3 regions of the Empedobacter sp. ULE_I140 genome follow, and region 1 is predicted to be linked to each of the others. Evidence: riboswitches for the same ligand, from Rfam matches in the RefSeq annotation. Region 1 holds a riboswitch; each other region holds the start of a gene.
The links. A riboswitch is a leader RNA that binds a small molecule or an ion and turns the genes downstream of it on or off. The one in region 1 is predicted to bind S-adenosylmethionine.

Region 2: linked by a shared signal. The riboswitch ahead of ACTS9J_RS02950 (TonB-dependent receptor plug domain-containing protein) and the one ahead of ACTS9J_RS07600 (hypothetical protein) in region 1 are both predicted to bind S-adenosylmethionine.
Region 3: linked by a shared signal. The riboswitch ahead of ACTS9J_RS11265 (hypothetical protein) and the one ahead of ACTS9J_RS07600 (hypothetical protein) in region 1 are both predicted to bind S-adenosylmethionine.

What each region holds. Positions count from the first base shown of each region.
Region 1 is NZ_JBQMTX010000001.1:1,601,412-1,611,705, reverse strand. Features, by position in the region: gene ACTS9J_RS07625 (hypothetical protein) at 1-193, shown strand, start outside; gene ACTS9J_RS07620 (TolC family protein) at 340-1,722, shown strand; gene ACTS9J_RS07615 (HlyD family secretion protein) at 1,727-2,719, shown strand; gene ACTS9J_RS07610 (ABC transporter permease) at 2,726-3,907, shown strand; gene ACTS9J_RS07605 (ABC-F family ATP-binding cassette domain-containing protein) at 3,943-5,832, shown strand; SAM-I-IV-variant riboswitch at 5,900-5,999, shown strand; gene ACTS9J_RS07600 (hypothetical protein) at 6,043-6,288, shown strand; gene ACTS9J_RS07595 (helix-turn-helix domain-containing protein) at 6,346-7,833, opposite strand; gene aceB (malate synthase A) at 7,951-9,537, shown strand; gene aceA (isocitrate lyase) at 9,615-10,294, shown strand, end outside.
Region 2 is NZ_JBQMTX010000001.1:614,683-624,976, forward strand. Features, by position in the region: gene aat (leucyl/phenylalanyl-tRNA--protein transferase) at 1-374, shown strand, start outside; gene ACTS9J_RS02900 (DUF3108 domain-containing protein) at 428-1,198, opposite strand; gene ACTS9J_RS02905 (NifU family protein) at 1,308-1,598, opposite strand; gene ACTS9J_RS02910 (Mrp/NBP35 family ATP-binding protein) at 1,614-2,714, opposite strand; gene ACTS9J_RS02915 (DinB family protein) at 2,849-3,310, shown strand; gene ACTS9J_RS02920 (GNAT family N-acetyltransferase) at 3,343-3,840, shown strand; gene ACTS9J_RS02925 (alpha/beta hydrolase) at 3,891-4,724, opposite strand; gene ACTS9J_RS02930 (nitroreductase family protein) at 4,834-5,406, opposite strand; gene ACTS9J_RS02935 (hypothetical protein) at 5,479-6,240, shown strand; gene ACTS9J_RS02940 (aminodeoxychorismate synthase component I) at 6,256-7,215, shown strand; gene ACTS9J_RS02945 (aminotransferase class IV) at 7,199-7,798, shown strand; SAM riboswitch class I at 7,857-7,960, shown strand; gene ACTS9J_RS02950 (TonB-dependent receptor plug domain-containing protein) at 8,014-10,294, shown strand, end outside.
Region 3 is NZ_JBQMTX010000001.1:2,356,944-2,367,237, reverse strand. Features, by position in the region: gene ACTS9J_RS11280 (VOC family protein) at 1-38, opposite strand, end outside; gene ACTS9J_RS11275 (DUF4269 domain-containing protein) at 127-654, opposite strand; gene ACTS9J_RS11270 (PaaI family thioesterase) at 654-1,076, opposite strand; gene ACTS9J_RS11265 (hypothetical protein) at 1,125-1,730, opposite strand; SAM-I-IV-variant riboswitch at 1,779-1,873, opposite strand; gene ACTS9J_RS11260 (alpha/beta fold hydrolase) at 2,922-3,716, shown strand; gene ACTS9J_RS11255 (hypothetical protein) at 3,769-4,050, opposite strand; gene ACTS9J_RS11250 (IS982 family transposase) at 4,163-5,041, shown strand; gene ACTS9J_RS11245 (transposase) at 5,291-5,557, shown strand; gene ACTS9J_RS11240 (IS3 family transposase) at 5,581-6,468, shown strand; gene ACTS9J_RS11235 (hypothetical protein) at 6,455-6,790, opposite strand; gene ACTS9J_RS11230 (hypothetical protein) at 7,400-8,221, shown strand; gene ACTS9J_RS11225 (serine hydrolase domain-containing protein) at 8,274-9,566, opposite strand; gene ACTS9J_RS11220 (hypothetical protein) at 9,734-10,168, opposite strand.

The DNA.
Region 1 (10,294 bases):
GAAATACATCGCAAAAACATATGTCTATATTAATATTTTAGACCTTAAAAATAATGCTTTAAAATATAGCGAAACAATTGGTGGAACTAAATATATAGACGAAACAATCAATAAAAGTACGACGGATTATTTAGAGAAAATGATGAAAGAATCATTAAACGAAACGTTGGATATTATTGATAATAAATATTAAATACATTGAACTATGCGCCATTTTTTTGGCAACTTTTGGAAGTCCTGAACCCTTAAAAAGTTTCAGGATTTTTATTTTTAATGACATTCTAATATTGACTTTTATTCATGGTATATTTTTTGTTAATTTTATGCTAAAATTATAGGATGCCTATTATACGATATTTATCTTTTATTCCATTATTGACTTCTATTTCGGGATTTGCACAACAATTGATTGATCCGCAACTTCGATTGCCTGTTGAAAAAGCGATTGAGTCGAGTTACGAATTAAAAAATAAACAATTGGAAGTCGAGAAAAACAATTACCAATATAACGAAGTAAAAGGTAAACAACAACCAAGTTTATCTGCAATTGCGCTGGGTGGTTATCTAAACTCGAACGGAATTATCGATATTCCAACCAAATCAATCGATATTTTGTCCACAGAATTGTTTTCGGGTAATCAAAAATTCAATACCTCTGCAGGATTATTTACTGTTGGAGTTAACGCCACTCAAATTATATTTTCGGGATTACAAATTCCAAATGCGTTGAATGCTATTCAGGAAAAAAGTACTGCTTTAGATTATTTGAAAGAAGCCGAAAAAGAAACTATAACCAAAGATATTTTACAAACTTATGATCAATTGATGTTATTGGTCAAAGTAGAAGAATTAATTTCAAATTCTGCAAAACGATTGGATAAAGAACATCTTAAAGTGCAGAAAGCAATTCAAAATGGTTTAGCTATTCCATACGATCGGGAAAAAATAAAATTAGCAATTCTAGAGTTAGAAGCCCGACAAGTAGAATTGAACGGTAATCGACAATTGCTATACAAAAAATTAGAAATGTTGACGCATCTATCTGAACAAGATCTTCAACAAATTCAATACGAACTTACACCTATTGATATTCTTGCTTCAAGCTATACTTTAGAAAATAAAAAAGAATTGAAAGCACTTGAACACTCTGTAAAAGCTTACGAATTTCTGTATCAAAAGGAAAAAGGTTCACATTTACCGCAAGTTTTTGCATTCGCGAATACCAATTACACCTCAATTTTTGGAAGTCATTTCAAATTAAAAGATGGTGATGTATTAGGTGATGTTAATTTAAAAATGAACCAATTTTCGATGTTCCCTAATATTTTGATTGGTATTGGCGCAAAGTGGGAATTGTTGGATGGCGGACAACACAAAAATAAATTAGCACAAGCAAAAACTGACATTTTAATAAATGAAAACAAGTTGAGAAATTCGCAAGAAAAACTGAATTTATTATTAAGTAAAAACAAAATTGATTATGAAACTTCTACTGAAAAATTAAAAGTAAATAATCAACAAAATACCATTGCAACAAATAATTTAGAAATCGCTTCAAGACGATTTCAAGAAGGATTAATAGATGTAACTGAACGTTTGGCTGCCGAAAATGATTATTACAAAGCCAATCTAGGTTATTATGCTCAAATCTTAGATCAACGCTCTAAAACCTACGAATTACTTCAAACTTCTGGAGAATTATTTAATCAAATCTCAAATTAAAATCATGAAAAATACATTATCCTATATTTTTGCTTTAAGCGGATTAATTTTTATTACAAACTGTAAATCATCTGACAAGGAAAATAAAAAAGAACAGCAAACTATTTTTCAAGGTAAAATTGAGCGCGATCAAATTAGCGTTGTAACAAAAATCCCAGGAAAAATAGATCAAATATTAGTTCACGAAGGCGATGAAGTAAAAAAAGGACAAACGCTTTTTGTCTTACAATTACCAGAAGTTGACGCGAAAAAAAGTCAAGCAGAAGGCGCTGTAAATTCTGCCGAAGCTCAATACGAAATGGCTAAAAAAGGTGCAACAGATAATCAATTAAAACAATTGCGTGCAAAAGTTGCTGGTTTGAAGGAACAATTAGATTATGCTGAAAAATCAAATCATCGACTAAAAAATATGCTTCGAGATAGTCTTGTTCCGCAACAAAGTTATGATGAAGTTTATGCGAAATATCAAGGCGCTAAAAACCAATATTTAGCTGCAAAAGCTGAATTAGCTGATGCCGAAAATGGAACGCGTGTAGAGCAACAACAAATGGCTTTAGGACAAAAAGAACGTGCTTTGGGAGCTTTGCAAGAAGTAGATGTTGCAGAAGCGGAAAGACACATCAAAGCACCACAAGATATGACGGTTGAAACAATTAATCTAAAAGTTGGAGAATTGGCTTTGGCTGGATATTCTATTGCAAACGGAATTTTGGGAGAAACTACATTTTTTAGATTCACAATTCCTGAGAATAAAATCGGACAATTGCAAAAAAATCAAATCGTCAATTTAAAAGTTCCTTATAAAAATAATATGGTTTTGAAAGGTAAAATTGTTTCGATAAAAGTACTTAATTCGTACGCTAATATTTCGACTGCTTATCCTGATATTGATCAACAACAATCGCAATATGAAGTGAAAGTTGTTCCTGTTGACTATAAACAAGCTGCTCAACTATTGACAAAAGCAAATGTAATTTTGGATCTTAACGCTAAATAAATTCTGATGAAAACGATTTTTCATTTAATTATACGAGAATTCAAACTTTTCTTCAAGAATCCTGTTTTACCAATTTTATTCTTGGGAGCACCTATTATGTATGGTGTTCTGATCGGAAATGTTTATAAAAAAGGAAATGTAACCAATTTACCAATTATTGTTGTAGACGAAGATCATACGATGACAAGTCAGAAAATTATTCAGATGTTAGATGAAAATGAATCGGTGAAAGTTGCTGAAGTTTTACCTTCAACATTTGATTCTAAGAATAAAGCTTTAGCAATCGGAGCTGAAGTTGTGGTTGTTATTCCTCGAAACTTTCAGTCTGATGTACAACAAAAAAAATTACCTGAAATCGCTTATTTTGTAGATGCTTCAAATACGTTAACTTCTAATACAGCGGCAATCGCAATTACTACAGTTTTAACAACAATGAAAGCTGGTATTTCAATAGAAACAGCTCGAAAACAAGGTGTTCCAGAATATATTGCAACACAAAGCTACGAACCATTCAAATCAACGATGATTCGTCAAAATATCAGAAGTGGAAACTACTTATATTTTATGCTTCCAGGTGTTTTATTAACCGTATTACAACAAGTTTTATTATTAGGTTTAGCACTTTCATTTGCTTCAGAATTTGAGAATAGAATATTTAATGAATTAATCTCAAAATCATCCAATCCATTTACCATTTTATTCGTCAAAACTTTTCCTTATTTATTTATGTCAGTATTTATATATATGCTGTATTATTGGTTCGGAATGTTTTATGACATGAAATTAGAAACCGAGTTTTGGCCATTCTTCACTTCTTCTCTTGCATTTATTTTAGCCGTTTGCTTTTTAGGATTTTTAGTCAGTATTCTCCTTCCAAGCCAACTAAAAGCAACCGAAGTTTTGATGGTTGTTGCAACACCAAGTTTCATTTTAAGTGGATTTACATGGCCTTTAAGTCAAATGCCAAAATGGATTCAAGCAATTGCAGATTGCATTCCATTAACACATTATTTGAAAATATTCCGAATACTTTTCATCGAAAAAGGCGATCCTACCCTAATTCAACCGCATTTAAATAATCTAATTGTAATAGGAAGTATTTGCTTTGTCTTATCTTTGGCTATTCTAATCGTTAAAATAAGAAAAGCTAAACAATCGATGAAACAAATCGAAACAGAAAAGATTTAGCATCTTTTTTTAATTTACAAAACAGATAATAAACCATGAATTTTCTTACAGTTGAAAATCTAACCAAATCATACGGAATCAGAACTTTATTTGAAGATGTAAATTTTCATGTAAATGAAGGAGACCAAATCGCATTCGTAGCAAAAAATGGAAGTGGAAAATCTACTTTACTTAAAATTTTAGCTGGATTAGAAACTGCCGATTCTGGCGAAGTTCGTCCAAATAAAGGTGTTAAAATCTTGATGTTGGATCAAAGTGATGACTTTGACGAAAACTTGAAAAGTGAAGAATATATTTTCAATCATTCGAATGAAGTTTTAGATGTTGTTCGTCAATATGAAAACATGATCGAAAATGACCCAACAAATCCTGATTTAATTGATTTAATGGGAAAAATGGATGTTTTAGATGCATGGAAAGTTGAGCCAACAATCAAAGAAATTTTATCAAAATTGAAGATTGATTTCTTGGATCAAAAAATTGGAAAACTTTCTGGTGGTCAGCGTAAACGTATTTCTTTAGCGAAGTTTTTGATTGATTTAAGTTTCGAAACTGGATATGTTCTTTTAATTTTAGATGAGCCTACCAACCATCTGGATATAGAAATGGTGGAATGGCTTGAATATTTCTTGAACAAAGAAAACAAAACATTGATTTTGGTTACGCACGATCGTTATTTCTTAGATGCAATTTGTACCAAAATTCTCGAAATGGAGGACAAAACATTGTATGTACATTCGGGAAATTACGAAACTTATATTACGAACAAAGCATTGCGTATCGAAAATCAAAATGCAACAATTGACAAAGCGAAAAACCTTTATCGTAAAGAGATTGAGTGGATGCGTCGTCAACCACAAGCGCGTACAACAAAGTCTAAATCTCGTATTGAAGCGTTTTATGATACTGAAAAAGTTGCTAAACATAAAATTGTCGATCAACAAGTAAAATTAGAAATGGTAATGACGCGTTTGGGTCAAAAAATCATCGAAATGGAACATGTTTCGAAAGCATTTGGTCAAAAGAAAATTTTAGATGATTTCTCATATATTTTCGCTCGTGGTGGAAAAATTGGTTTAGTTGGAAAAAATGGTGTTGGAAAAACGACTTTCCTAAAAATGTTAGAAGGAATCGAAACTATGGATTCTGGAACAATTGAACGTGGAGAAACCTTAAATATTGGACATTTCAAACAAGATGGAATTGATTTTAAAGAAGATGAACGTGTCATTGAGTTTGTGAAAGATATTGCCGATTTTTTCCCGCTTGCAAATGGAAAAGAAATGCGTGCAGAGCAATTCTTAGAAATGTTTTTGTTTACGCCAGAACAACAACATACTTTTATCTCAAAGTTGAGTGGTGGAGAGAAAAAACGTCTGCAATTATTAGCAATTTTGTATAAAAATCCTAACTTTTTGATTCTCGATGAGCCAACAAACGATTTAGATTTACCAACTTTGACGGTTCTTGAAAGTTTCTTAGAAGAATATCAAGGCTGTTTATTAGTTGTTTCCCACGATAGATATTTTATGGATAAAGTGGTTGATGAATTAATGATTTTCGAAGGCGAAGGGAAAGTTTCTCGTTATATGGGAACGTATACCGAATATCATATAGAAAATAAAAATAAACCTGAGTCAGAAGATAAAAAAGCTGAAAAAGAAATTTCAATTCAAGAAAAAGTAGAATCAAAAGAAAAAATAAAAGAAGCCAAACCAAGAAAATTATCGTTTAAAGAGCAAAGAGAATTAGAAGAAATTAATAAATCTTTACCAATTCTTGAAGCCAAGAAAGAAGAATTAACGAATTTACTTTCTGATCCAAATTTAGGCTACGACAAAATCACAACTATTGGAGATGAACTACAAAAAATTGTAGACGAATTAGAAGAAAAAGAATTTCGTTGGTTAGAATTAAGCGAATAAAAATATTGAAAAGGAACTTTTTTGAGTTCCTTTTTTTGTTTTTAAAATTTATGCCTATATTTACTCTATCAATCATCAGGAGTTTCTGAAAAATCAGAACACCAACCGAGCCAAAACCGCGCTACGGTGGTATAGAATGAGGGCAAACGCCAAAATAAAAGGTTATTCTCCACTCTATCCTGTTGTTTTTATCATTAAAAAATTAAAACAATGGAAAATCTAAAAAATGAATTTGTCGTATTATTTCGTGAATTAACTGACAACGAATTAATCGAACGCTTTAATCAAAACGTAGGAAACAGTTCTTGGAATTCTGCAAGAAGATGTTATGTCAAAACATTATTCAACGAATTACAATACCGTAATTTTGATTGCACAACCATAGAAAGAGGAAACACATTTTCGCTTCAACATTATGTAATATTAATTGAAAATAGATTAGAATATTTAGATTAAACATATAAAAAGGAAAACTTGAAACAAGTTCTCCTTTTTATTTTATGGTAGATAATATTACTTACTCTGCTCTTTTATAAAATCATTAATCGTAACATTTAATCGTTTATTTCGGATATCTTTTTCAAAACGAATTGGTTCAGCAACACGTTCAGCACAGTCTTTCATACCACAATTTTCACACGTAACCGCAACTTCTTTTACAGGAATTGAAGGATCATTCATAAATTTAACTTTACGTTGAGCTGATTTGTACAACACACCAATCGTTACGCTTCGTAAATAATTTGGATTAAATGGATCTTTCGTTGCAGAAGAAATTACATAATATTTTTGATTATTATTGAACGGATACAACGAAATTTGTGCAGAAATCTCATGATGATCATCTTGATGTTTTTCCAATTCTTTCAAAACATTTAACGAAACCCAACGACGACAATAATGCTCATCCGTTTCATTTGCTTGTGGCGATTGTTGTTGATTAAGATGAAGTTCTTTCGTTAATTTATATGAATTTGAACCAACTTTTGCTGACAAACGCAAGAAAAACAAATCACGAATATTAAAATGTTTGGGTAACAAATTTGTCATTCGTTGATAAACCGTTTCAGGTGATTCGGTATATTTTCCTAGAATTTCTTGAAAATTAGACAAATCATGATGTTCTAAAGCAAACAAATTCTGCATATCCTTCAACAGTTTTTCTTCTGGTAGCAACAAAGCTCCAGCAAAATAAGACGCATAAAAATTGTTTAACAATTGATCAAAATTATCAAAACTTGCCCACGAAAATGTATACAAACGTTCCTTCAAATCAAGATAATTATAGCCTAATTCTTTCGCTAAAATAAATCGTTTTTGATCATTGTCAGAATTGATATTGATATACAAAAGTTTTTTCTCTTTGATAAAAATAGAACGCAATTTCGCTAAATCCTTCCCTCCTAAAGAAGTGAAATCTTCATAAACAATGGTATAATTATATTCCTCTTTCAGAATTTCCTCCATCGTTTCATTTTTTACAAAATCCTCAGATTCAATCAAATATTCTTGTAAAAAACTCTTTGCCGATTTTTCAATTTCAGGAAAGTAATTATCATTTGCTTCCTGAAAAGACCTCAACGAAGCCAAGAAAAAACTTTCGCGTGTAAGATTGTAATTATTACCTATTTCAATCAACGTAGAAATAAACGCATTTACCTTCATTGGGGCGTTAGAAATGATCTCAATTAAATCTCTTTCTTCAATTCCGAAGAGTTCCAAAGGAATTTCTTGCAATAAATTTGATTGTAGAATCTCAGCGACTGGTGCTAAATTTTTATCTAATTTTAAGGAAACTATCTCATCGTAAGGAATTTCCAACGCTTCGGCAAGAGCAACAATTTTATCAGTTTTTGGATATTTTTTACCTTTTTCGATCTCATTCAAATACGATTTCGAAAGTCCAGTTAACTTAGATAACTTAAACAATGACAAATCTTTAGCCATTCTAACTTGTTTTAGTTTTAAGCCAAAAATTAATTTAATGTATTCTTCTTGCATAATTTTTTCAAAAATATTTGGTAAATGTAAACGAATTTTTATAATTTAGCGAACGTTCGCTGGGAGTAAAATTCCGCTCGAATAACCAAAACCAAAATTACAACAAAAACACAAAAAATGGATACTATTACAAGTGAATTAAAATTATCACAGAATAAGCTGGATAATTATCCAGATATTTTGACAACCGAAGCGGTTAAATTTTTAACAGCTTTACACAAAAATTTCAACGAAAGACGTTTAGAACTTTTGGCGAATCGACAAGAAAGACAAATCTTTTTTGATTTGGGTAATTTTCCAACTTTTTTGTCAGAAACAAAAGAAATCAGAAATAGTGATTGGACAGCAGCTCCTATTCCAGCTGATTTACAAGACAGACGCGTTGAGATAACTGGTCCTGTTGACCGTAAAATGGTAATTAACGCGTTAAATTCAGGCGCTAATACATTTATGGCCGATTTTGAAGATAGTAATTCTCCCACATGGGATAACAATCTTCAAGGACAACAAAATTTAAGAGATGCAGTAAATGGTACTATTTCATTCGAAAATAATGGAAAAAAGTATCAATTAAACGAAAAGACTGCTGTCTTGCTTGTAAGACCGAGAGGTTTACATTTGAATGAAAAGAATATCATAATAGATAAACAAGAAATATCAGGCTCACTATTTGACTTTGGTTTATATTTTTTCCATAATGCACACACGTTACTTTCCAAGCAAAGTGGGCCTTATTTCTATCTTCCTAAATTAGAACATCACCTAGAAGCACGCTGGTGGAACGATGTTTTTGTTTTCGCGCAAAATTATTTAAACATTCCACAAGCTACGATTAAAGCTACAGTTTTGATCGAAACTATAACAGCTTCTTTTCAGTTAGATGAAATTATTTACGAATTAAAAGACCACATCGCAGGCCTTAACTGCGGTCGTTGGGATTATATATTTTCTTATATCAAAAAATTTAAGAAACACTCAAATTTTATTGTTCCAGATCGTTCACAAGTTACGATGACTTCGCCTTTTATGGCTGCATATTCGCAAGCAGTTATTCAACGTTGTCATAAACGAAACATACATGCAATTGGTGGAATGGCTGCTCAAATTCCGATTAAGAATGATGAAAAAGCCAATGAAATCGCTTTCGAAAAAGTGAAGAATGATAAACTTCGCGAAGTAAAAAATGGACATGACGGAACGTGGGTTGCGCATCCTGCTTTGGTAAAAGTCGCAAAAGATATTTTTGACGAATACATGCCACAAGCGAATCAAATAGATAATAAGCGAGAAGATGTTATAACAACTGCCGAGGCTTTGTTAGAATTGCCAAAAGGAACAGTTACAAAACAAGGAATTCGAGACAATATTAATGTTGGAATTTTATACATCGAAAGTTGGTTATCTGGAAAAGGAGCCGCTGCCTTATATAACTTAATGGAAGATGCAGCAACAGCAGAAATCTCTCGTACGCAGGTTTGGCAATGGTTAAGCCAGTCGATTACATTAGAAAACGGATGCGAATTTAATAGTGACAAATACAAAAAATTAAGAGCTGAAGAGGTTCAGAAAATAAAACAATTAGTTGGTGAGGAAAACTATTTGAACGGAAGATTTGAAGAAGCTATTTCAATCTTTGACGAATTAGTTTTATCGCACAAGTTTACCGAATTTTTAACATTAGAAGCCTATAAGTATATTGATTAAGCCCTTATAACCAAACACACACGAAAAGAAATACACACACAACACACATTCATAAACAAAACACAAAAAACACAATTATGAGCAATCAAGAAAGAATTCAGAAGATTCGGCAGGATTGGGGAACTAATCCACGCTGGACAGACGTTGTTCGTCCTTATTCAGCAGAAGATGTAATTCGATTAAGAGGTTCTTTGGACATCGATTACACCTTAGCAAGATTAGGGGCTAAGAAACTTTGGGAAGGTTTGAATTCAAAACCATTTATGGCGGGTTTAGGTGCTTTAAATGGTAATCAAGCCATACAAGAAGTACAAGCTGGTTTAGATGCAATCTATCTTTCGGGATGGCAAGTTGCTGCAGATGCAAATCTTTCGGCAGAAATGTATCCAGATCAATCATTGTATCCAGCCAATTCGGTTCCAATGGTGATAAAGCGTATTAATAATGCGTTGCGTCGTCGCGATGAAATACAATCTGTTACCCAACAAGGAAACATTGATTATATGGTACCGATTATTGCCGATGCTGAAGCTGGATTTGGAGGAAACTTGAATGCTTATGAATTGATGAAACAAATGATAGAAGCTGGTGCTGCTGGCGTTCATTTCGAAGATCAATTGTCATCAGCCAAAAAGTGTGGTCATCTTGGTGGAAAAGTTTTAGTTCCAACACAAGAAGCAATTAACAAATTGGTTGCAGCGCGTTTAGCAGCAGATGTCTGTGGCGTTCCTACTCTATTGGTTGCCAGAACTGATGC
Region 2 (10,294 bases), 990 kb from region 1:
ATAAAGCGTTTCGGGAAGTGATTACAAATTGTTCGCAGGTTTATAGAAAAGATCAGGACGGAACATGGATTACAAATGATATGATTGAAGCATATTGTACGTTACATGAAATGAGAATTGCTAAAAGTATTGAAGTTTGGCAAAACGACGAATTGGTTGGTGGTTTTTATGGAGTTGATATGGGCGATGTTTTTTGTGGAGAAAGTATGTTTGCGAAAGTGAGCAATGCTTCCAAAGCTGGTTTTATACAATTTGTAGCAAAATATCATAAAAAATATAAGTTGATCGATTGTCAAGTTTATACCGAACATTTAGCGAGTCTGGGTGCAATGGAAATTCCGAGTGATGTTTTTTTGGAATATTTAGAGAAATAAAAAAATCCGACAATATTAATTTTGTCGGATTTTTTAATGATTTACTAATCACTTTACTTTGTAAAATTGATTGGATATTTTAAATTTTTATATTCATTTAGATCTGCATTTAACGATCCAACTAATAATCCCGCTTTTATTTTTAGCGGAACTAAGTTATCATCGTCAGAAATCCACATCGTAACCGATTCTGATTCTTTGAAAACGCGACCAGATTGTACGTAAGGACGAATTTTTATTGCTGCAATTTTTCCGAATTTTGTTTTTAAGGTTTCACGTCCCAAAACTTTTAATCGAAACTTTAATGTTTCGTCACCAAGAAAAATATTTTCGTTCAAATAATTTCCTGTTTTAAGAGTGGAATGATTGGCATTACGTAAGCTGTAAAAAGCAGAAAGTAAATCTTGTGCATCGTACGGAATTGTTTCTGTTGTTACTTTTCCATCTCGTTTATTTTCAACTTTTGCTTTTCTATTGGCGTGATCAAAATAATAGATTTGATGACGTTTGTAACTTCCTTCTACAATATTTCGAACAAATTTTGTCGGTTTCAAATCTGTTTTATCAATATACGATTCGTAATTATCATCTACCTTAAAAAAAGCACGTACCGCACCAGTAGAAGTTCCTTTTCCTACGATGTGATAATGGCTTTTTCCGTTCAATGTAGCTTCTCTTACATCAATTGAAGCAAAACCTGCATTCAATCCAGAATAATGAACTCTAAATTTTAGATTTTCGCCAACTTTGTAGTTGTTTTGAGCATTTAAAGGCAATGCAAATGAAAGGACAATAAAAGTAAAAAATAAAATATATTTTTTCATTTTGAATTTTTGGTTTTGAGGTTAAGATTCAAATTGTTTGCCAAAAATAATAAAACGCCTTTATAAATTGATATAAAGGCGTTTTAATTTATGAGAATCTAATGATATTCTAATTTTCTTCTTTTAAGGAAGATATTTGATCTGCTTCAGTTGAAGTTTCAAAATCTGAAACATTGATAACCGAAACTATTTCTGGAACATATTTTTTGATGGTCATTTCAACACCAGACTTTAAGGTCATTTGGTTGACAGAACATGCTATACATGCACCTGTAAGGCGAACTTTTACAATATTATCTTCTACAGATACTAATTCGATATCGCCTCCATCTGAATTTAAGAATGGTCTAATTTCAGTTAAGGCCTTTTCAACTTCTGAATATTTTTCTTCTGGAGTCATGATCTTTTACTTTTTTTAATTTTTTGCCGAACAACCTGCCATCGTTGTAATACGAACGGCTTCTGTTGGAGGCAAAGTATTGTTACGTTCTACTAAACTTTGTACTGCGTTACGTGCAATTTCTTTGTAAACATTAGCTACAACAGTATCTTCTTGCATTGCAGCTGGACGACCAACGTCAGCAGCTTCGCGAATAGATTGTACAATTGGAATTTCGCCTAAGAAAGGAACACCAATTTGTTCTGCTAAGTTCTTTGCACCATTTTGTCCAAAGATATAATATTTGTTGTTAGGTAATTCTTCTGGTGTAAAATACGCCATATTTTCTACAATTCCTAAAACTGGAACATTAATCGCTTCCATTTGGAACATTCCAACTCCTTTTTTTGCATCTGCTAATGCAATATTTTGAGGCGTAGAAACTACAACAGCTCCTGTAATTGGAACTTGTTGAACGATAGATAAATGAATGTCACCTGTTCCTGGAGGTAAGTCGATTAATAAGAAATCTAATTCTCCCCAATGTGCATCACGAATCATTTGATTCAATGCTTTTGCAGCCATCGGTCCTCTCCAAACAATTGCTTGATCTGTATCAGCAAAGAATCCAATTGATAATAATTTAATTCCGTAAGCTTCTACTGGTTTTATTTTCGTTTTTCCATTAACTTCTACAGAATATGGACGAGCATCTTGACAATCGAACATAATTGGCATAGAAGGTCCGTAGATATCAGCATCTAATAAACCTACCTTGAATCCCATGTTTGCTAAACTTATTGCTAAGTTTGATGAAACAGTAGATTTACCAACACCACCTTTACCTGATGCTACAGCGATAATATTTTTAACACCTGGCAATTCAGAACCTTTGATTTCGTTCGGATTTTTTTCTTCAACTTCAACAGAAATGTTAAGTTTAAGATTTGACTCAGGTAAATTTTCTTTAAATGCATTTTTCAACGCAATTTCCAAACGCTTGCGTTCGTGCATTGCAGGCGAAGGAGAAACAATATCCAATATAATATCATTTCCCATCACTTGAGCGTTACGCATCCAATTGCGAATACCTAATTCTTCTAATACTTGATATATTTGATCTCTTGTGTAAGCCATCTTTTAATTTTAATGAGACAAAATTACGAAGAATCAAAGACTTTAAATAATCTAAAAACGTGATTTTAATTGTTTTGCTTTATAATTTGATAAATAGACTTAATTTGATGTATATTTAAACTTTAAATCTGACTATGGAAGAGCATATTATTTATCTGACGAATATAAGAAAACAGATTATTGATGAGCTTGAACAACACTCTCTAAAGCAACTACTTTATATACCTGTTGGCTATAAAAACAATTTGTTTTGGAATGCGGCTCATGTTTTGGCAACTCAGCAATTGATCCATTATTATTTAACCGATAATAGGATGTTGGTCGATATTCAGTTTATTCAGAAGTATAAAAAAGGAACAATCGGAAATACGGAAGTAACGGAAGAAGATGTGACAGAATTGAAGGAAATGTTGGAAAGTACACCAATGCAGATGTTCAAGGATTATCGTTCGGAAAAACTATCGTATTATCGATCATATAAAACAAGTTTTGGTATGACGTTAGAATCGATTGAAGATGCAATTTTGTACAACAATATTCACGAAGCAATGCATTTGGGCTATATGATGGCGATGAAAAAGAATATTCCTTTTTAAAATCAAAAAGAGAATAAAATTTAAAAATTTAGATGTTAACATACAGAGATGCTAAACGAAGCGATTTAGAAAAAATAACAGAAATTTATAATTCTACAATAGCTTCGCGATTAGTAACTGCCGATACAGAACCAGTTTCAGTTGAAAGTAAAGTAAAATGGTTCGAAGAACATTCACCTGAAAAAAGACCACTTTGGGTTGTAGAAAATGAATCGAAAGACATTGTAGGTTGGGTAAGTTTTCAATCTTTTTATGGAAGACCAGCTTATGATGCAACTGTAGAAATTAGCATTTATTTAGATGCTATGCAACGTGGAAAAGGTTTAGGAAAACAAGTGTTGGAATATAGCATTACGAAAGCACCAGAATTTGGAATCAAAACGATTTTAGGTTTTATTTTTTCGCATAATGAACCGAGCTTGAAATTATTCAAGCATTTTGGTTTCGAAGATTGGGGAAATTATCCCAATATTGCAATTTTAGACGGAATAGAAAGAAGTTTAACTATTTTAGGAAAACGAATCGCATAAAAAACCCTCACTTCATTTGAAGTGAGGGTTTTTTATTTATCAGATAAATTTTATTTACCAATACTCCAAATCAATGCTTTTTCTTTAGTTGCTCTGTAAATTGTAGCATGTTCTTCTTTAGGTTCTGGAGAATAATTCCATTGTAGATTTGGAAGTTTTTCTTGCGTTAAAATATTCTTCAAATCATCTGTATAAGGTAAAATATCACTTGCTCCAGATCCTGCAAACCATAACTTTTTTGGAGTTGAAGGAAATTTAGCTAAATCATTTTTTGAATTCAATAACATTTTTTGATCGTTCCACCAAAGTGAAGGATCAATTGCAATATAATAATCAAACATTTCGGGTTGTTTCAGAAAAGTTTCCATGATAAATAATCCAGCCAACGATTCGCCAATAATTCCTTTATTATTTTTAGTGCGATACTTTTTCGTGATTTCAGGAAATAACTCATCCTTGACAAAGCTTCTAAATTCATTAGAACCTCCCACAACATCGGCTATTTTTTTATCTTCTTCATTTTCAGTTGGTGGACTCAAATCTTTGCGACGTTGTATATTTTCTATTCCAACCAAAATAACTGGTTTTATTTTTTTCGAAGTAATTAAGCTATCCAATGTGTTTGCAATATGTGGAAAATCCTCTTTTGTTCCGCCATCTGGCATATACAAAACGGATAACGAATCCTGAGAAGTCGAATATTCTATTGGAACCCAAACATTAATAACTCGTTTTTCATTTAGAATTTTAGAATCAATTGTAAATGTTTCGTGTTTCGGGATTGGATCGTTGTAAACAGGCAGATTAGAGTTTTTGCAAGATGTAAAAAAACTAATAGAGATTACAACTAATAAGTAGTTAAAAATCGATTTCATGTATTTCATATTAAAGTATTTATTCAAATATACAAAAATCATAAAGAGTTGATTTTCTATTTAATAAAAAAGACCACTAAAAAATAGTAGTCTTTCTCAAATTATTTTCAGAAGATTTTTAATATTCTAAAAATCTCACTTTATCTTCGATTGGTTGACGAATAGCTTCTGGGATTTCTCCATCAAATTTTCCCATATAGAAAACACCAACACATTTTTCACCTTCTTCCATAGTTGTAAACTCATCAACATTGGCGATAATATTTGCTGGAGAAGACCAATATGCACCAATCTTTAGCGCACTTGCCATTAACCACATATTCTGAACTGCCATAGAAGTAGCAGCTAATTCTTCCCATTCAGGATTTTTTTCTGTGTTGATAAAATTGATTAATACAATTTTATTCGACTTATCACATTTCTCAATTAATGCATTTATTTTTCTGTCGCTCAATTGATCTGTTGGCGTTCCTTGCACATAAACACGCTTTACGTATTCGCGGAAACGGTCTTTTGCAGGCCCTTCTAAAACGACAAAACGCCAAGGTTCTGTTTTTTTATGAGATGGCGCCCAATTTGCTGCATCAAAAATTTGATTCAATTCTTCGCGCGTAATTTCTTCTTGATTGTATTGCGGAGGAAATATAGAGCGTCTATTTTTTATGATTGATAATAAATCGTTTGCATTCATGTTGTACCAATTATTAATTTTATTCTACTAATCAAGCAAATTTACATTAATTTCAATTAAACCAACGTTAAGATGAAAACATTAGACTACAACAAAATTGAATATTACAAAAACAATAAATTCCAATTTGATATCGGGAAATATTTCAATCAATCATTAGAACTTTTTCAAAATAATTGGCAGCCATTTGTTATTTATGCTCTTGTTGCAGCTATTATTTATATGTTTACTTCCTTCACTATAATCGGATTGCTTTTTGTGATGTATCCACTTATAATGGGATTTATGATTGGTGCAGAACGTGCCGAAAACAAAATGTCGTTAGAGCTAGGTGACTTTTTTGGAGGTTTCAAAAATATAGGAAGCTATTTCCTTTTAACACTTATCGTAATGGGAGTCGCAATAGTTGTAATGTTACCATACATTATTTTTTCTTTTTTACCACTTATGTTTAATGATCCCGAAAATGTAAACCCAGCATTAATGATTGGTTCATCGCTTTTTGGTATGTTATACATCTTAGTGGCGACAGTATTTTTATTGTTCTTACAAGCGTGTATTTATCTGGCTCCGTATCTTATTCATTATGGAAATATGAGCGCTATTGACGCAATGAAAACTTCTTATGCAATCGTAAAAAAGAATTTTTGGTGGATGGTTCTAATAGCTATTGTTGTTAGTCTGGTTGCTTCAATAGGAGCTATTGCTTGTTATGTAGGTGCGTTAGCAACTTATCCAATTGGCTATATGATGGTTTATTTTATGTTAAAAGATATGATTTTGACAGATGATGAAAAAACAGAAATTGATCTACTTGGTACAAACCAAGAATAATATTAATTTTATCGAATGTTAGCAAAGCATTCGATTTTTACGAAAATGAATGAATTGGGAGCTGCAAAAGTTCCCTTTTTTTTTATGATCGATTTTTTGAAAGAAAATGGAGAAGTAGTTCCGTTAAATGAATTACCTGATGAGATAAAATTTGAAGTAGATTCAACAAAAAAAGAATCTTTTCAGAAAGATTTTAAATTCAATAAATTCCCGATTTCTTTCGACGAATATTTGCCAAAATTCAATTATGTTCACGATAATCTTTTGTTTGGAAATTCATATTTAACGAATTTAACGCTTCCAACAAAAATTGAAACTGATTTGACTTTACACGAAATTTTTCAGTTTTCTGAAGCAAAATATAAACTGAAATATAAAAACGAATTTGTTTGTTTTTCTCCCGAACGTTTTGTGAAAATTGAAGATCAAAAAATCTTTTCAAATCCAATGAAAGGAACCATTGATGCCTCGATTCTAAATGCGAAGCAACTTATTTTGAATGATGAAAAAGAAGCTGCCGAACATGCAACAATTGTCGATTTAATCAGAAATGATTTGAGTCTTGTTTCCGAAAATGTTGAGGTGATAAATTATCGCTACATGGATGAGGTGAAGACAAATGATGCAACACTTTTGCAAGTGAGTTCTGAGATAAAAGGCGATTTGAATGATGATTATTATCAAAATTTAGGAACGATTTTCGATCAACTTTTACCTGCTGGTTCTATTTGCGGTGCGCCCAAAAAGAAAACCGTTGAAATTATTTTAGAAGCCGAGAAGTATCATCGAAATTTTTATACAGGAGTTTTTGGTGTTTTTGATGGCGAAAATCTTGATAGTGCTGTGATGATTCGTTTCATCGAAAATAATCAAGGTGAATTATTTTTCAAGAGTGGAGGAGGAATAACAGCAAAAAGTAAGGCAAAAGCAGAGTACGAAGAATTAATACAAAAAGTGTATGTTCCAATTTATTGAATCGATTTGTTGTGTAAACAAACAACTTCGAAATTTAGAATTTCATCAAGCGAGATTTGATCGAACAAGAAATGATAATTTTACTGAAATCAATCCGATTTTATTGGACGAAATTATTAAGTTTCCGACAGATTTAACGGACGAAAAATATAAAGTTAGAATTGTTTATGATCGTGAAATTCAATCGGTAGAATTTCAATCGTATCAAATCAAACCCATTGAAAGTATTCAACTTTTTGAGATCGAAAATAAAATTGATTATTCCTACAAATATTTAGATCGTTGGTTTTTTGATGAATATTTAAAAGAGTCAAAAACAGATGATTTGGTCTTGGTAAAATCAAATTATATTACAGATTGTATTTATTCGAATATTGTTTTTTTTGACGGTTCTCAATGGATCACGCCACGAACTTTTCTGTTGAAAGGGACAATGCGAGAAGCTTTGTTACAATCAGGCGAAATCATTCAGAAAAATATAAAAGTTTCAGATTTAGTTAATTTTAAATCATTCAAACGAATCAATGCGATGATGAATTTAGACGAAAGCCAAGAATTGGATATTTCGTTGTTAATTCAATAACTCTATGAAATTGATAGAGTATTGTTTGCGTTTTCATTTTTTAACATTACCTTTGCATAACTTATCAAGAAAGGTGGAGGGATTGGCCCTGTGAAACCTTAGCAACCAGATGACTTATAATCTAAGGTGCTAAATCCAACCTATTAGAGGGAAAGATGAGTAAAAGTATTTCACTTTTATCTGTTGGTTTCTTGAAAGTTTTATGATAATTAAAAATGAAAAGAAACAAATTTTTACTTGCTTCATTCGCATTTATTTGCGCATCTACACTTTTTGCTCAAGAAGTTGAAAAGGAGGAAACAAATCTTAACGAAGTTATTTTAATCGGTGGTCGTACATCAGAAAGAACGGTGGTTAATTCGTCAGTTCCTGTCGATATTATCGATGTTGAGAAATTGAAAACGTCTTCTCCTCAATTGAGTGTGAATGATATTTTGAATGTGGTTATTCCTTCTTTTAATTCTGTTCGTCAATCATCTGCCGATGGAACGGAGCATATCGATCCTGTGACATTGCGTGGAATGGGACCAGATCAGGTTTTGGTTTTGATTAATGGAAAACGACGTCACACAACTTCGTTGGTGAATTACCAAAATACAGTTGGAAATGGTTCTGTAGGAACAGATTTAGGCGCAATTCCGATTTCAGCAATTGATAAAATTGAAGTTTTACGTGATGGTGCGGCTGCGCAATATGGTTCTGATGCAATTGCGGGAGTTGTAAATATTGTTTTGAAATCTAAACCAGGTGGTGACGCGTCTTTGACGTATGGTCAGACTTCTCGAAATGATGGAGAAACGTACAATTTTAACGGAAGTTATGGAACGAAACTAGGACAATCGGGTTCGATTGTTTTTTCGGCTGTTGTAAGTGAACGTAAAAAAACAAATCGCTCGAAAGATCATAATTTAGATATTTTTGGAGATAATTTCGCGTACGATTTTGCAGATGATCCAGATGTAGCAAGAGCTGTGGATGACGCTAAAATTGCTGCTTTAGGGCTTTCGAGAAAAGATTTTAGATTTCAAATTGGAGATGTGGCAATCAAGAATCAACAATTTTTTGTAAATGCTGAAACGGCGATTAATGATCGATTAGATTTTTATTCATTTGGAGGAGTTTCGTTGCGCCAAGGTAATGGATTTGGTTTTAGAAGATTGCCAAGTGAATTGTCTGAAGATGCGTTAAAAATTTATCCAAATGGTTTTCAAGCAACGTTAAAATCTAATGTAAATGATTATTCAAATTCTACAGGATTACGTTATTCATATGATGGATGGAAAGTTGACTTGAGCAATACTTTTGGATTAAATTCATTCAAGTATGATTTAGAAAATTCAATTAATCAATCATTAGGCTTAAATTCTCCAACCGATTTTTACGCTGGGAAACATCAATTTTTACAAAATACAGTCAATTTAGATTTTTCGAAACGAATCAATCAAAATGTTAGTTTAGCGTTTGGAGGAGAATATCGTTTTGAACAATATAAAATTGAAGCTGGAGATGAAGCGTCTTATTCAGGTTCTGGATCTGAATCTTTTGTAGGGTTTTCTCCATTGAATGTTGTAAAAGGTGATCGTCACTCAGTTGCGGCTTATGTAGATGGAGAATTGAAATTTGGAGATTTTACGGCTGATTTAGCTGGACGATTTGAAAATTACTCAGATTTTGGAAGTACAATCAACGGAAAATTAGCGATGCGATATGAATACGCAAAAGGATATTCGGTTCGTGGAGCGATTTCGACAGGATTTAGAGCACCTTCTTTACAACAAAAATATTTCAGTAATTCGTATACCGATTTATTCTTGAATGATAATGGTGATCAAGTTTTGGTAACAAAAGGAATTATTCGAAATGAGTCTGAATTGTCGAAAGAAATTGGTTTGGATAAATTAAAAGAAGAAAAATCAATCAATGCAAGTTTAGGTTTAACATTTCGTCCGACTTCAAAATTATTTATCACATTGGATGGATATTTTATAAAAGTTGATGACCGAATTGTCTTAACTTCTGATATCACAGATCCTGCTTTAGAAAAATATAATGTAGCGACAGCGCGTATTTTTACGAATGCAATTGATACAGAAACCAAAGGTTTGGATTTAGTAATTTCCTATGATACTCGTTTAGGTCGAGGAAAATTGAATGCAAGTTTATCAGGAAATATCAACGAAACAAAAATTGTCGGTTATCATTTTCCAACAGCTTTAACAATTCCAACGGAAGAATTTTTTGGTCCTGATCAAGTCAATATTATCGAATCATTAAGTCCAAAAACAAAAGCAACTTTAGGATTGAATTATGCAATTTCTGGATTCAATTTTATGGTGCGTAACACGTATTTCGGAAAAGTGACAAAAGATGGATATCCTTGGGGAAGTATCCAAGAACATACGGGAAAAGCGGTGACGGATGCTTCGATTGGTTATGATATTACAAAGAATTTCAACTTTACAATTGGTGCAAATAATTTGTTTGATGTTTTCCCAG
Region 3 (10,294 bases), 760 kb from region 1:
AACTCATTTGTAAACAATTGTAATTCTCTTATTTTCATTCTGCGATTTTTTATAAAAGTAAATCAACAAAAAAGAAGAAAATAACAAGTTGAATTGATTTAATTAATTGCGTTATAAGAAAACTGTTTAATCTACTTCATACTTCAATAAGGCGAGATATGGATTACCTTTTAACTCAAGAACTTTTGCAAAAGCAGGTTCAGTTTTGTAACCATTCTTTTTAAGTTCGATGACTTTGTTTTTGAATGATTCGTCAAATTTTTCAAGTAGTTTCGCCTCAATGAGCATATGTCGATAGGCATTTTGTTCGGTTGGAATCTTATTCTCTAAATAAATCTCAATTTCAAACGTATCAATTCTAAAATTACACGTCAAACAAGTTTCGTTATTGTTTGTTAATTGATCGATTTTGAATTCAATATGATGAGAAAAATTCTTTGATAAATGATTTGCGGCCTTTTCAAAATTAGACGTTTCACCAATAATATCAATGTCACTATTTTCAATATTGATTTCAATCGGAATTGTACCTACGACAATAGGTTTGTATGTGTCAAGTTTTTCTAAAATTTGATGATTGCGCAACAAATGAAACACATTGTGTTGTATTTCATTTCCGTGTTCTAAATAATCAATGGTAAGAAAATCTTGCATCATTTTATTCTCATCATAGTCACCAAAGAAGTAGCAGCGTGGGTTTCTTTGTTAGTAGTTTCATCAACCACAAAAATCTCTGTGCGTATGGTGCTTATCTTTTTTCCGCCTTTTATCACATAGGCTTTTGATAGTAAATAATCACCCAAAGCAGGTCGCAAATAATTCACCTTTAACTCAACTGTTACCACGTAGCAATCGTCGTCATAGTGAGAAACAGCAGCATAACCAGATGAAACATCAACCAAAGAAGCAATCATAGCACCATTAAACATTCCGTGCTTACGTGTCATCATTTCTTGTTTTGGAATCTTAATCGAAACATAGTCCGTTTCGCATTCGATAAGTGATGCGTTATAAAATTTTAAGGTTTCCGAACGATTAAAACTTGCTTCTACTAATTCTCTTTTTTCTGGCGTCATATAAAATTGCTTTCAACAAATATAGAGATTTGTCGAAAGCAATTTCAGTTATGCAGTTACGTTATTCAAGTTTTCTTCTCTGATAATTGTATTATGATGCGACAAAATTACTTTATCCAAACCGCGGTAATAATTCCCTTTGTCGACGGTAATCAATAAATTATTTTTCGGAATTTTATTGATAATCTTATCGTTCGGGAAATGTTGTTTCGAGTTTTTGAAGGTAATAAATACATCATCTTCAGTTAGATTTTTGACATCATCTTCCGAAATAATATCAATCAATTCATAAGGTAAATAAAGTTGATCGAAGATATAATGAAACGTTTTAAGGCGTTTTCCGTTCAATTCTTTGCTATGTTGCAAAAAATTTCTCAATCTATGTACAACAGCGTAGAAATTCCCTACCAAAGGCGGTTTGGGAATATTACGCTCGAACAAGCAACCATCAATCAAACTAAGCGGAAGTTTAATATTCAATTCATCTGTTTTTACATTGTATAGATGACGATAATCCAAACCTCTTCTCTTGAATTCTTCGACAATATGATCTTTTAGCGCAGGAACTATAATAGGTAATTGTTGGTTGATAAAATCGACCAATTTTTCATCTGATATAGGAGCTAAATTAAGCTCAGAAATGTTTTGTGACATACAATAAATAGTTAAAATAAAACAATTATTGTATTTCGATAATAGGGGATTTTTCGTTGTTTTTGGATGAACTCCCGTATTGTTTTACCACCGTGGAGACTCCTCTCGGTTGGTATCGTTTTCTACGATTCGAAATACGATGTAAAACTACATAAAAAATTGAATATGTAGTAATGTATTCTGATAATTTTATTTTAAAACAATTATTTAGAATAATATTCTAAATAGGATTTTGTTTCGAGAATAAAGTTTTAAATAATTACTTGATTTGTTTTTTAATATTCTACCACATAGATACATCGTAATATTAGTTCACTTATTCTTTTTTCAATTTATCTCTATTCATCAATATTGTTAAATCTATGTCTCTATGTGGTTGTAATTTTTATGTTCTGAATTAGATAGGACCCTGAAACGAGTTTAGGGTGACAAGACTTTTATACTTCTGTATAAAAAAGAATATAACGAACCCGTTATGTATTCTGATAATTTTATCAATAAAACCCGTCAATTCGAGTGAAATTCTTTTAGAATTTTGTATCGAGAATAAAGTTTTAGAAGATAAAATTCTATTCTCGATACAATTTTTATTCATTACATTTCTAAAAATCACTCGAATTGACGAATTTTTATTCAAATTATATAATAGGCTATAACTAATAAAATAAAGATTGTCAAGTTGAATTTATTTCAACTTCTCATCAAAAAAACTCCTCTATAATCTCCTCAAGTAGGTATTTTTTACCTATTGTCATTCTGAATGAATCGTTAACGGAAATGAAGAATCTAAACGAATAAGTTTAAAAAACAATATAAACTAATAAATACATGGATTGTCAAGCTGAATTCATTTCAGCTTCTCATTAAGAAAACATCACCATAATCTCCTCAAGAAGATATTTCGAATTCGTTATTAAAAATAGAGATTTAGAAAATTTTACAAATAATTAAGAGAAATTTAATTGTTTGCCGAAAATTATTTTATACATTTGACTAACAAAGTAATTAAAAAATGAAGTTTACGTGCTTATATATGTCGATTCGCAAACAGGTTTGGAATATCCAGACGTGGGAAAGTCATGTATACTAAAAAGAGATTTTATTTTTTAATATATTTTATGTTCCCTGTCGAGTTTCGATGGGGATTTTTTTTGAACAAAAACAACAATTACCAATATAAAATTAAAAACAATGCAAAGTTTACAACAAGTAACGATCCCAGTTTGGCCCTTAGAGGACAACACAATCTTAAACAATGTTTCGGTAACATTTCAACTTTTTGGACTTCCATTAGGAACAGCTCCAGTCATTTTGATTAACCATTCCTTACATGGAGATTCAGATTGTACCTATCATTGGGATGGAGTCATGGGGAAAAACAAAGCAATTGATCTTAATGAGTATACGGTAATCTGTATAGATATTCCTGGAAATGGCGTTTCCGAAACCATAAAGTACGACTATATTCCACGCGATCACATTACAGCACGCGATGTAGCGGTATTGTTTTGGTTGACGTTATTTGAATTGGAAGTAGACGAGATTTTTGCCATTATTGGTGCAGATTTAGGTGGAGGATTAGCGTGGGAAATGGCATGTTTGTATCCAAATAAGGTGCTGAATATTATTCCGATAGCAGCAAGTCCTAAGACTACAGATTGGTTGGTAAAAGAGCCAACAGCTAAAAGCGAATACCTGAAATCTATTTTTTATTCGATAGATATATCACGCAATAGAGGCGATATATTGCAAGTTTCGCAATACATCAAATCAAAAATACATGTGATTTATGTGAAGAATGGAAACTTGTTCAACAAAGCAGAATTGAAACGTTATTACGCCAAACTGCAAGAGTTTAACAAACATGTACAGTTCCACGAAATAGAACAAATAGAAGACAACGAATTACTAAAAGCAAACATCGATAAGGTTGAAAAAATAGTAGACGGTATCCTCGAAAAAGAGTTTATCAATAATGTCGCATAAAAACTAAAGCTCCTGATAAGGAGCTTTTTTTTAGTGAATTTTATATAATATATTAAGAAATAGTCTTCTTGTCTAAATTTATAATTTCTTTGTCTAATAATTCTTTAAATAAATCAATAGTATTATCAATATATTTTCTTGGATTACCAGAAGCAGTTATATAAAATTTGTTTAATTTATTAACTATTTCATTATATTTTAAATCATAATTGTCAGAATCATAACTATCAATAAGAGTCTTATACCAATTTATTGAGTTATGGGTTAATTTTCCATATTTTAAAGGAGTTTTATATTTAAAGAAAGATTTGTATAAGTATTTTAAATCTTTCAAATTTTCATGATTTTCTAATAAATAATACCCGTTGTGCATTTTGATTAATAAAGAATAAAGTTGTTCATTTGATTGAAAATCAGTAAATTGTTTTAATTACAAAACATTTACAATGAACAACTTACTTGCAAATTACGAAAGAATATTGGAAGTTCTTCGAAAAATATCAACAGATACACTTTTAATTTATCAACGTAGAAGACCTAAACTTTTTGATTTAGAACTCATCAGTCTTGTCTTAACAGCTGAATTTATGGGTATTGATAGTGAAAATCATTTATTTCGAAATCTTCCTAATGCGTTAAGTTGTAAAATTGAGCGTAGTATTTACAATCGTAGAAAACGTAGATTATCAGAGCAAATTAATAGTATTCGCCTCAAATTAGCGAAAGAATTTAATGAATTTGAAAATTGTTTCATAGTTGATAGTATGCCGTTGGAAGTGTGTAAAATAGCAAGAATTAATCGCTCGAAAATTTGCAAAGAACATCAGTATAGTGCACCAAATAGAGGTTTTTGTGCTTCTCAGCAAATGTCTTTTTATGGCTATAAACTTCATGCTATTTGTTCTTTAAATGGTGTTTTCCAGAGTATTGATATCAGTCCCGCATCTGTTCATGACATTCATTTTTTGAAAGATGTTAAAACTCAAATGTATGATTGTTTGCTACTTGGGGACAAAGGTTATTTGTCGCAAACAATTCAAATTGACTTATTTAATGAAGCTAATATTCGATTAGAAACACCGAAAAGATCCAATCAAAAAGAGTATAAACCTCAGTTTTGTCCATTCAAAAAGTATCGAAAAAGAATTGAAACGTTATTTTCTCAACTATGTGATCAGTTTATGATTAGACGAAATTATGCAAAGACTTTCGAAGGGTTTAAAACCAGAATTTTAGCTAAAATTACTGCTCTTACTGTGGTTCAGTACATTAATAAAACATACTTTAATCGAAATATTAATAATCTAAAAACCCAAATTATTTAAAATGCACAACGGGTTAAATAATTATCTATTGTATTATGAAAAACTACGCCTAAATGATTAACATCTTCTTCAAGTAAATATGCATCGATTATTGGTTGTCCAAAATAAATTTGTTCACTTTTATTAACACTAATCTCTCCATATGCAATACCTCCTTTTATTGGAATTCCATTTTTAATACATTCCCCATGTAATCTTCCCTAAAAAACGGAACGTTTAAAAATATAGTTTATTAACTTAGGGATAATTATGAAACAAAGCAATTTTACAGAAGTTCAGATCGTCAAGATCTTATCAAAACAAAATCAAGGCAAAACAGTCAATGAAATTTGTCGTGAACATGGAATAAGCCAACCCACTTTTTATAAATGGAAGAGTAAATATGGCGGAATGGAAGCCCATCAATTAGCTCAATTAAAGGAACTAGAGAAGCAATTGTCCCGATATAAAAAAATTGTAGCAGAGCTTACTTTAGAAAACGTAGTTTTAAAAGATGTTATCGAAAAAAAGCTATAACGCCTTGTGAAAAACGAGAATTGGTGTTGTATTCAAAAGCAAAACATCAACTAAGTTCTCGCAGGGCTTGTCGTCTATTTAGCTTAAGAACATCCGTTTTTTATTATCAAAAAGTACGTAAAGATGAGGATGATAAAATACGTTTTCAATTGATAGCACTATCTAACGAGCATCAAACTTGGGGCTTTTGGATGATGCATTATCGTTTACGAAATTTAGGCTTTACTTGGAACCATAAACGAGTTTATCGAATTTATACTTCGATGAAACTTAACCTACGTAATAAACGTAAAAAAAGACTTCCTGCAAGTATTAAAGAGCCGCTTTTACGTCCGATTTATCCAAATGTAACGTGGAGTATGGATTTTATGCATGATAGTTTAGAAAACGGAAAAAGCGTGAGAAGTTTGAATATTATAGACGATTTTAATCGAGAAATTTTGAGTATTTGTATCGACACAAGTTTACCTTCAGCTAAAGTAATTTCTGAACTAGAAAAACTAATCGAATGGCGAGGGAAACCTGAGAAAATTAGAGTAGATAATGGTACAGAATTTATTGCTGAAAAACTAAAACTATTTTGTCAAAAAAAAGCCATTGAATTATATTATATTCAACCTGGGAAACCTACGCAAAACTCTTTGATTGAAAGATTTAATAGAACTTTTAGAACAGATTTTTTAAATGCTTATTTATTTGAAAATATCAAAGAAATGAAAAATTATACAGAAATTTGGATGTGGATGTATAACAATGAAAGACCACATAGTTCTTTGCAATATCTTTCTCCTAGAAACTTTTTATTGAAATATGGTAAGGTCAAAAATCCTAATGATTTTCCTACATTTCAAATTAATCAAAATAATAATACAATAATATTAAATAAAAACTCTACTTTTAAGTGTTCTTAACAAGGGGAAGATTACACCCAAATAAATATCTGACCATAATAAGGAAATATTCAAAATTATATTTATCATCATTTTTAGAGAAGATAACAATTGAATCAGAGAAGTTAACGATATACACTTCAGTATCACTATAGCATCCATCAAGATGAGTACTATAATTTGTTTTTTCTATACTTTTTTTGAATTTGTTAATAGAGGTTAATCTAGAATAAATTTCATCATGAGTATTTCTCATAATACTATCTTTGAAACCTAATATATCTAAAAAAGCTACAAAACGAAAATCAGTTGTTTTCCAATTTGTTTTTATTGTATTAGTCATTAAATCTTGATTTTATTTACTTTTAAAATAGTTAATAATATTTTTTTTTACACTCAAATATACCAAAAAATCACAATCAAACCCCTTATTGTAAAACTACAATCCTACAAATTTTCTCCCACTTTTGCTCGTGTTTTCTTTTACTAATTGTCAAAAAAGAATATATAAATAACGTTGCATAACCCAAAAAGCTCCTGAGAGGAGCTTTTTTTGTGGAGTATATACTATTTTAAAAACTAAGGTTTTCACTACTTCGCATTCTACGTAAGCATAAAAAAAAGCAGTAATCATATAAAATACTGCTTATATAGCTTAAAACTAAACTTCGATAACTCCATAAGAATTAAAAGCTAACTTCGGTTCCGTTCAACAGGCTTCCATCTCATGCCCTCTGGGCAAGACGAAAGCTTAGTTATTGTGCGACGTTTTTATTCTAAACAGATGTGTTTTAACTTACCCGAGTCCTCGGTTGATTATAAACAGGTGTGTTTTACCTTATCCGAGTCCTTGGTTGATAACAAAGAAATTTATTTTTAACTATAATTAGTGAGTTTTAGACGAATTAAAACGTTTATTTTTGGCGTAATATTAATTGAGACTTTCTAAAAAATGAAAAAACTATTTTTATTGACAACATTCTTTATGGTGTCAGCACTTTTTGCTCAACAAGCGACTAATACGTTAGAAGGCGTTTTTACAACAAAAGCAAAAGATGAATTATATAATCCATTGAAATTTGATGGAAAAGGAAGAGTAACAATCGGTGAATTTGATGAGGTTGGTTACGAATTTACAGAACGCAATGATTCGGTTATAATATTTGTCGAAAAAACGGTTTTTATCTTCAAAAAAGAGAAAAATCAATTAAAAGGAATTTCAGATTGGGTGGATAAAAAAGTGTATAAATCAAATTTGAAATCTTTCGAAAATAAACCTCAATCAGATTCTAAATTAGCACAACGTGCAAATTGGATGGCAGAGAATTATGATATTAATTTTAAAAATAATGCAACCTATTTGTTTGATTTTGATGAAGAAAGTTTAACTAAAAAATTAAAAGAAAATGAAGCTGCAAATGCAAAACTGTGTAAAGAAGGTTTTGATGAAAGTTGTAAAGTAGTTTTTGCCTATAAATTTGCTGAACAATCTGGTGGTGTTTTCGAAACATTAAGTGCAACAGAAGAGTTGAAATTAAAACCAAATAAAGAGTTACAGCAATTAGCACAACGTGTGATTGATTTAGGAAATCCAGATGGATACGGATTATTTTATACGTATTACTATTTTACAGGAGAAAAGGAAAAAGCGGAAGAGTTTTTACAAAAAGGATTAGATTTAGGATCTAAGTATTGTACAGAGATTTCATTAAATTCTGCTTTAAGTGAATTTGGAGAAGGCTTACAATCGGAAGTAGAAGAATCAGAAGATTAATTCGAACAAATTATCATATAAAATAAAAGCTCAACATTAGTTGAGCTTTTTGTTATTTAGTCAATAAATATTTTGCAACAGCATGATAAGCTGGTAACGAATACGGGTCGTTCGCACTATTCGATGCAACCGGATTGGAAGCAAATCGCACAATAACCATTTCCGCTTTTGGATCAACATAGATCGCTTGACCATGAACGCCACGCGCCATAAATGCTTGATGCTCATTATTGGTTACCCACCACATATCTTTGTAGCTCCAGCCTTTTAGAAGTTTATAATCTGCCTTTGCAAAAGCTTTTTGATTTCCTCCTTTTTTTATTTCGTCAACCAATTTTTTAGGCAAAATTTGATGATTATTAAAGTAACCATTGTTTCTTATCATTTCTCCAAACATTGCCAAATCTCTAAGGTTTGCATTAAATCCACCTCCTGCAAAAGCAATTCCAGCACCATCAATCTGGTAATATCCATCAAAGTTAGTTCCCAACGGTTGCCAAAATTTTTCAGATAGAATTTGAGCCAAAGGTTTATTCAATACTTTTGTAATAATCCAACCCATCACATCAGTATTCACTGTTTTATAACCAAAAGCTTCGCCATGTTTACCATTTTTCTTGACTGTTTTTAGATAATCATAATAATTTGTAGGTCCATTATAATTAGCAGGTTTAGGAAAAGGATTTCCAGCAGCCGAAAAAGCCCACACTTCTGCATTCGGATCGCTGTAATCTTCACTATACTGTAAAGCTGTGGTCATGTCCAAAACTTGACGAATCGTAGCATCACCAAAAGCTGAGGTTTTCAATTCAGGAATATAATCACTACATTTTTTATTCTCATCTAGAATACCTTCGGCAACTAACATTCCGCCCAATGTACCCGTTAAGGTTTTACTAACCGATATCAAGGTATGAGTTCCGTTTTTGTTTAGTTCTCCAAAGTAATTCTCATAAACAATAGCGCCTTTGTGTAAAACAATAATTCCATCGGTATAATTTTTTTGCAAAGATTCTTTCCATGTCATAGTTTCTTTAGTTTCTAAAGGAGTAAAAGTCACATTATCGATAGATTGATCCAATTTAGTTGCCCAAGTATATCTGTTTTCTTGTGCCGAAGCAACATTTACAGTTGGGAAAAACTCGCGCATATGACAAACGCTGTAACGCAAAGCCGGAAAGTTAAAAAAGCTACCATCTATAGCGGACAAAATATCTTCTTTTGCAGGTGGAAACCCTTTCATCCAATTAAAATTCTTTGGATCCGATTGCTCTGCAGTCAAGAATTGTTGTCCATAATTCATTTGCGTCATCACTAAAATTAAACAAACTAATATTTTTTTCATAGTTGTACTATCTATTTGGTTGATAAATGAAGTAGAGGAGAAGCTTGCTTCTCAAATTTACGAAAACCATTTTAAACTTTATTTTATTAAAAATCGGTGAATTCGAAAGAATAATAAGGTCAAATAACAAGACGAATTCACCGACAAGCTTTGAAGCGTTCGATTGATTAGATCTCAACTTCTCGTTCAGAATTTGTGCAATTGCTATGAACGATATAATCGATTAGTTTTCCATTTTCAAAACACAGCATCAAATCTTCTTCATAAATAGATGTATGTGTCAATTGATTAAATTGTAATAATTTTCCTTTTGGAATTTTAATAATTCCAGAATACCAGCTCGCAAAAACTTCTTCTCTTTTTGGAAATAAATAATTCAATTCAACTTCATCTAAATCATCCAAATATCCTCTGAAATTAATCAAAAACAATTCGTCATTTCTCAATTCCCATTTCCCATAATATCCTCTCCAGCACGTTGGCGAAGGCGGAGTAAAATAAGGTGGATGATTTAATTTTCTAAAATAATGATGTAATGGTTGTTCGGCTATAATATATTGTTGGTTGTCGATTAATAAAATTTCTCCTATTTGCGCGGTCATTTTTTCTTATGGTTTATTCAAATGTAGAATAGACACACGAATTAATGAAAAATCAATAGCGTTAATTTATCAAAATAATAAAAATTGACCGACTAAAATAAAATGATTAAAAATTATCTTGACTTT